DNA from 3 places in the Salinithrix halophila genome. Region 2 is predicted to be linked to each of the others. Evidence: predicted binding sites of a transcription regulator. Region 2 holds the regulator's gene; each other region holds the start of a gene.

Region 1 (2,274 bases), on a different contig from region 2:
CCAGCTCATAGGGACCGGGGGTGGCGGAAACATAGATCACCTGGTTCACCCGTTTTTCAAACTCGTCGAATTTCAAGGGCCGGTTGTCCATCGCCGACGGGAGACGAAAGCCGTGGTTGACCAGCATCTCTTTCCTGGCACGGTCCCCCTTGTACATGCCGCCGATCTGGGGAACGGTGACATGAGATTCATCGATGATCATCAGGAAATCCTCGGGAAAGTAATCAAGGAGAGTATAAGGAGCCTCCCCTGCTTTCTTCCCCACCAAGTGGCGCGAGTAGTTTTCAATACCGGAACAGAAGCCCACTTCCCGCATCATTTCCATATCATAGCGGGTTCGCTGTTCCAGACGCTGTGCCTCCAGCAGTTTATCCTGGGACTTTAGCTCCTCCAGCCGCTCTTCCAGTTCTTCTTCGATATCCTTCAATGCACGGCGCAGGACCACTTCTCGGGTGACATAGTGGGAGGCAGGGAAAATCGAGATATGTTCCCGGTCGCCCAGAATCTCCCCGGTCAGTACGTCAATTTCCCGGATCCGGTCGATCTCGTCCCCGAAAAACTCCACCCGCACCGCATGTTCACTCCGGGAAGCGGGAAAGACCTCCAGCACATCCCCTCTCACGCGGAACGTACCGCGAACAAAGTTCATGTCGTTGCGTTCATACTGGATATCCACCAGGTCCCGCAATACCGCGTTCCGGTCTCTCTCCATGCCGACACGCAAGGGAACGACCTGCTCCCGGTATTCTTCCGGCGAACCGAGGCCGTAGATACAGGAGACACTGGCTACGATAATGACATCTTTCCGCTCAAACAGAGCGGATGTTGCTGAGTGGCGCAACTTGTCGATTTCGTCATTGATCGAGGCGTCCTTCTCAATATACGTATCCGTCTGCGGTACGTAAGCCTCGGGCTGGTAGTAGTCATAGTAGCTGACGAAGTATTCCACAGCATTCTCCGGGAAGAATTCCTTCAGTTCCCCGCACAGCTGGGCCGCCAGGGTCTTGTTCGGAGCGATCACCAGGGTCGGTTTGCCCGCCCTAACGATGGTATGGGCAATGGTGAAGGTTTTTCCGGTCCCCGTCGCCCCCAGCAGGGTCTGGTGCTTTTTGCCCGACTGCACCCCCGCCACCAACTTCTCGATGGCCACCGGTTGGTCACCCTGGGGTTTATATTCCGATACCATGCGAAAGATCTCTTCGGCCATGGCCACATCACCTCGAATCTGTCATCCTTCCCATTATACCACAAGCAGAAAGAAAAACAGGAACATTCGTTCTCGATATATGGTTGATACGTGTCGTCGAAAGTCCGATTTCTGTCTCCGTTCCCCTTTCCCGCAACCACAAAAACGCCCCACCGTGGGATAAATCAATCCTTCTGCCTCCGCTTTTTGATCTCCCACCTAACCCTTAGTACCAACACAACGGCTAAGTTTATATACAGATAAGACAAGTACCATATATTATTGTCGTCTAATACTAAACCGGCAAAAAAAGATGTTGAGGCAAAAAATAATAGGACATTAATATATTTATCACGAAATTCCAAAAGGCCCTACAACCCCTTTTTCAGAGTAAAAACACCGGACATAGCCCGGTGTGCAAAACCACTAACCCTCACCTTTTCCCTTCTGAAGCCGATGAGAGATCCGAGGATAGGCGATCTGGGCGGCCCGGAGAAGGTGCCTCCACGATACCGAGGTGATCCGGGTCTCCTTCATAGACAGGGCGGTGGGCAAGCTTAGGATCGCCGTTTTCGTCGGTTAGTTCTAGCTTGCAAAATGCTGGGGAACGGGTCAGCGCTTCCCTTAACCCGGCAAGGTCGGAAACGGGTTCTCCGTTTACCCTATGTAAGATGTCCCCGGGGCAAATACCCATATCCTCTGCCGGACTGCCCGGCCAAACGGCCAGTACCCGGATTCCCCCGGACACCGCTGCAAAGAAAGACAGGCGCCGCCGCTCCCGGTACCGCCCCAGTTGGTAAATTCCCTCATGACCGGCGATGCAAAAAAGAGAGGCTACCCATAACATGGGGGGCCAGACTTTGGCGATCCCAGCTAACCCCGCGAGCAAAAAAGCATAGAGCAGAATCAAAGAGGAGGAGCGTCGCTTTTGCTGTTCCGGCGGGCGGGAAAGATTGATTCGGGCAAAGCTCGCTACCAACGGAAGCGGCAACCAGCCAGCAGGTGTCACCAATACCAGCGGAAGCGGCCAGATTTTTTGCAAGAGATAGCCTCCGACGGGCTGATTGTCACCGTCTCTCTCGACAACC
Region 2 (2,274 bases):
GGACGTTCTGGGGACGAAACCATCGTCGACGAGCCCGATGAAGTCATCATTGGTCGTGTCCGGGAGGACATGCGCCGGATCCTATCGATCCACAATCCTCCTGTTTTTACCCGAATCACCCGCTGGCCGAAAGCCATGCCTCAGTACGCCGTTGGCCACGCTCAATGGCTCAACCGTCTGAGAGAGGAAATTCGTCACCAACTACCCGGCCTTTACCTGGCTGGTGCCTCCTACGCTGGTATCGGAATCCCCGATTGTATCAATCAGGGGAAACAGGCGGTACAGGATACTTTGAGCCGACTCTTTGCTGAGAGATAACGAAAAAAACCCCGGTCGGGGTTTTTTTCGTGGGTTCATCAGGCGAGGCCATCATAACCTCGCCTCCCTGTCCATATATATGGGGTATGAAGAAGTGTACAGGCAGGAGGGAACCCTGTGAACGATAAGCTAAAGCGCCTGCTGCGCGTTGTTCTCGTCTATATCGTCGTCGTGGCAATCACCTTGGTGATGAACGGCTTCTACGAAAAACACCGCACGCAAGAATATATCGATGAATTCAAGGAGTTGAAAGGTCACCACCTCCTCAACGAAATCTCCGATACATACAAGATTACGATCGAGCAATACTCCAACTACAAACTCAACAGAGAAATGAAACGAAAACTTGTAGAACGGCTCAATAAATTAAGTGGTGACCTCCGGAAAGTCGACCATCAGATCAATGCCCAGGACGTCCGCTACCATATCGATTTTTCCTTCATCTATCATGATATAAAATTGGTCAACATCGCCCTCTCCGACGCCACCAAAGATGATATCGTACCTGTCATTGTCCTTCATAGCATGGAAGGATTAGGGGAGCTCAAGAAAGAAATCACCTACATTCAATACCGTTGACCCACAAAAAAACAGCTGTCGTCCAGCTGTTTTTTTGTTGCAACCTGAAGGAACTGCCGATACGTACGGGTTCCTACTTACCTACAGAACCATAAGTGCATCGATGTGCGGAGAACAGCTACTGCGATCTGAATCCCGTCGCTTCGTTTTATCTCTTCCACCGTGAGGCCCAACTTGGAAATCGCCCAATATCAGATCGCACAGAAATTCGAACCTATGTTTGTCCTGCCTTCCGTAATCGTGTATACTGTAGGAAAATACCCTGACTTTTAGATTCCGAAGGGACTGGCGGATAAACGAAACGAGCGGAAAGGGGATAAAGATCATGGCTAAGTTATCACCGCGGCAACAAGCCATTTTAAACTACATAAAACAGGAAGTCCGGAAAAAAGGGTATCCACCATCCGTGAGGGAAATTGGAGAAGCCGTCGGTTTGGCTTCTAGTTCCACCGTCCACGGCCACCTCGCCCGGCTCGAGAAAAAAGGCCTGATCCGGCGAGACCCTACCAAGCCTCGAGCGATCGAAGTGCTGGGAGAAGATCTGGAAGCGGTCCCCGACTTAGCGGCCAACACCGTGATGGTCCCCCTCGTCGGGAAAGTGACTGCTGGCGAGCCCATCACTGCGGTGGAAAACGTGGAAGATTACTTCTCTCTCCCCCGCCGTATGGTAGGCGGTGACGATTCCGTCTTTCTTCTCTCCGTTCGAGGTGACAGCATGATTAATGCCGGTGTCTTAGATGGTGACTTCGTCCTGGTTCGCCAACAACAGTCAGCCGATAACGGCGACATGATCGTGGCTATGACTGCAGAACACGAAGCGACCGTCAAACGTTTCTATAAAGAAAAAGACCATATCCGCCTGCAACCCGAAAACGATAACATGGAACCCATCCTCCTTCCTGAGGTGGCCATCCTCGGGAAGGTTGTGGGTCTCTTCCGAGAGCTTCATTGAACAAAAACCATGATTTTTGGGCCATAGTTTAAATAGGGCTTCACCAGGAAATTGATATTTGCCGATCTACCCACTGCGGATGGTGAGTGTTATGCCTATTATCACATTAGAACTCTATATTAAGGCCCCTATCCAAACATGTTTCGATTTATCCCGTAATATTGACGTCCATATGAAATCAACCTCTCATACACATGAAAAGGCTGTTGCAGGTGTCACAAATGGCCTAATAGGATTAGATGAAAGCGTCACTTGGGAAGCGATTCATTTTGGTCTCAAACAAAGGTTGACGGCTAAGATTACAGCATTTGATCCACCACATTATTTTGTTGATGAAATGGTAGAGGGACCTTTTAAAAGAATCAAACATGAACACTTTTTTGTGGGTTATAAGAATCAAACTAAGATGATTGATAAATTCGATT
Region 3 (2,274 bases), 210 kb from region 2:
AGCGGAGTTGGACGGTATGGGCTTCTCTTTCGGCAATCCGTTGGAAGATCACCGACGGGGCGGGCATGTATGCCTGCTTCATGAAGAGGCGGTTCGGATCTCGAAATCCCTCAAAGAACATTGGGTCATTCCCGATTTTCGTGCTCCCGATGTAATCCGGCTCGCCCCGATTGCTCTCTATACTTCTTACCGGGAGGTATGGGAAGCGATTCGCCGTCTCAAAGAAATCATGGAAAGCCGGGAATATGAGAAATACCCCAAAGAGCGGGGTGTGGTCGCGTGACGACTTGGATCGATATCTCCCAACCCCTAAGGGAGGGGATGGCTGTTTGGCCGGGCGATACACCTTTTTCCTATCAGTCTGTACTGACCAAGGCCCAGAGCGGTTCGGTGAACGTGGGAAGCCTGACGATGAGCGCTCACTCCGGTACCCATGTTGACGCGCCATTCCATTTTGATAACCAGGGAAAGGGGATACTGGAGCTGGATTTGGACCCCTATGTTGGACCTGCGCGGGTGGTCTCGCTTCCTCCGGGAACGGAGTCCATCGGGCCGGCTTCTCTGGAAAAGGAGGAGCTAGCTGGGGTGGAAAGGCTCCTGCTTCGAACCGGTGTCTGGACGGACCGGTGTACCTTCCCGGAACGAATCCCCCCGGTGGAACCGGAATTGGCTCTCTGGCTTGCGGAGCGGGGGATCCGACTCCTCGGCCTCGACCTCCCCTCGGTGGATCCCCTGGACAGCAAAGAGCTTCCCGCTCACCATGCCCTGGCCCGCCACGGAGTGCACATTTTAGAAGGAGCCGTCTTGGATGATGTGGAACCTGGGAATTATGAACTTTATGCATTTCCTCTGCCGCTGAAGGGTGCCGACGGGAGCCCGGTTCGAGCGGTGCTGCGGAAGGTGAATTCATAAACATTTCTTGATTGATAGCACAAGATCTTTGCTAGAAGGACGGAGCCCCTGCCGCTAAAGGGCCCGTCCTTTTATGTTTTATATAGGTGATCAAGCGTTCCCAGCATTTGCTGGTTCATAATCGAACGTATATTCGTGTATCCTATCCCTGAGGTGATTCAGATGAAGGGTTTGGATCGGGGAAATAAACTGTGGGAAGGGCATCGGATGATCCTTCCTGAGCATGAAGAACGGCTTTGGAAGGAACGGCGGAAAGCGGAAGCGTATGTGCCTCCGGATCTGGACCCGGACCAGCTTGCTGAGATCGGCCGTATGATTGAACGGGCTCTGTTGGAGGAAGAGCCCATCCTCATTACCTATGCCTCCAAGTACGGGCCGAAGAAGGTTTGCGGGTTTGTGGCTCGTATCGATTCGGTGGAACGTTGGATTCTGATCAAAAACGGTGACCATCGGGAGATGATCCCTTTCCGAAACATCCTGGGAGCGGAATCGCCTCCTGAAGATGCTTAAAAGGCTGACTCGGTGATTCCTATTTATAAGCTACCGACAAACCCCGACCGTGGGGGAGGGGTGTAAAAGCAGTCTCGCCGTCTTTAGACGGTTTTTTTATGCCCAAAAATAGGAAATCAAGCTCCCGTCCATACCATTAGGCTGGGAGATTCATAGAATGATATAGCTCTATCAAACTATAACTTTGAGGATGTGAATGTCATGGCATCGAACGCCCCCAGGGGTATCGCGATTACGCCTGACGGTACCCGAGCCTATGTCACCCTATATAACGCGAATAGTGTGGCAGTTATCAACACCGCCACTAACACCGTTATCACCACTGTACCCGTCGGTCTCCAGCCGTGGGGAGTGGCGATTACGCCTGACGGTACCCGGGCCTATGTGACCAATTCGGGTGTCAATACGGTTTCCGTGATCAATACGGTAACCAATACAGTGATCGCTACCGTGGTAGTGGGAAGCGGTCCTCTCGGCATCGACATTACACCGGACGGCACCCGGGCTTATGTGGCAAATTCTCGCACCACGTTTGTATCCGTCATCAACACCGCCACCAACACGGTGATCGCTAATGTGCCGGTCGCTTCTCAACCGCTGGAAATCGCCATCACCCCGGACGGTACGCGTGCCTATGTGACGATGGCCAATAATATGGTGGCTGTCATCAATACCGCTACCAATACGGTGATCGCCACCATCCTTGTGGGTCCTTCGCCTCGGGGCATCGAGATCACGCCTGACGGTAGCCGGGCCTATGTCGCCACAGCCGGAAACAATTCGCTGACGGTGATCAATACGGCGACCAATACGGTGATTGCGACCGTACCCACGGGGGGATCGACTCCTGTC

What was found. The regulator LexA, encoded in region 2, represses DNA repair genes until DNA is damaged. The targets are predictions, from matches to a motif close to CGAACATATGTTCG.
Region 1: a site for LexA is predicted at 1,267-1,280, ahead of uvrB (excinuclease ABC subunit UvrB). Genes of this name have one in related genera too.
Region 3: a site for LexA is predicted at 1,035-1,048, ahead of ACFOUO_RS13490 (YolD-like family protein). Genes of this name have one in related genera too.

The regions. Positions count from the first base shown of each region.
Region 1 is NZ_JBHSAP010000015.1:271,435-273,708, reverse strand. Features, by position in the region: gene uvrB (excinuclease ABC subunit UvrB) at 1-1,207, opposite strand, end outside; gene ACFOUO_RS11580 (PDZ domain-containing protein) at 1,620-2,274, opposite strand, start outside.
Region 2 is NZ_JBHSAP010000018.1:308,174-310,447, forward strand. Features, by position in the region: gene hemY (protoporphyrinogen oxidase) at 1-318, shown strand, start outside; gene ACFOUO_RS14480 (hypothetical protein) at 436-897, shown strand; gene lexA (transcriptional repressor LexA) at 1,223-1,849, shown strand; gene ACFOUO_RS14490 (SRPBCC family protein) at 1,941-2,274, shown strand, end outside.
Region 3 is NZ_JBHSAP010000018.1:98,949-101,222, forward strand. Features, by position in the region: gene kynU (kynureninase) at 1-283, shown strand, start outside; gene kynB (arylformamidase) at 280-912, shown strand; gene ACFOUO_RS13490 (YolD-like family protein) at 1,075-1,422, shown strand; gene ACFOUO_RS13495 (beta-propeller fold lactonase family protein) at 1,615-2,274, shown strand, end outside.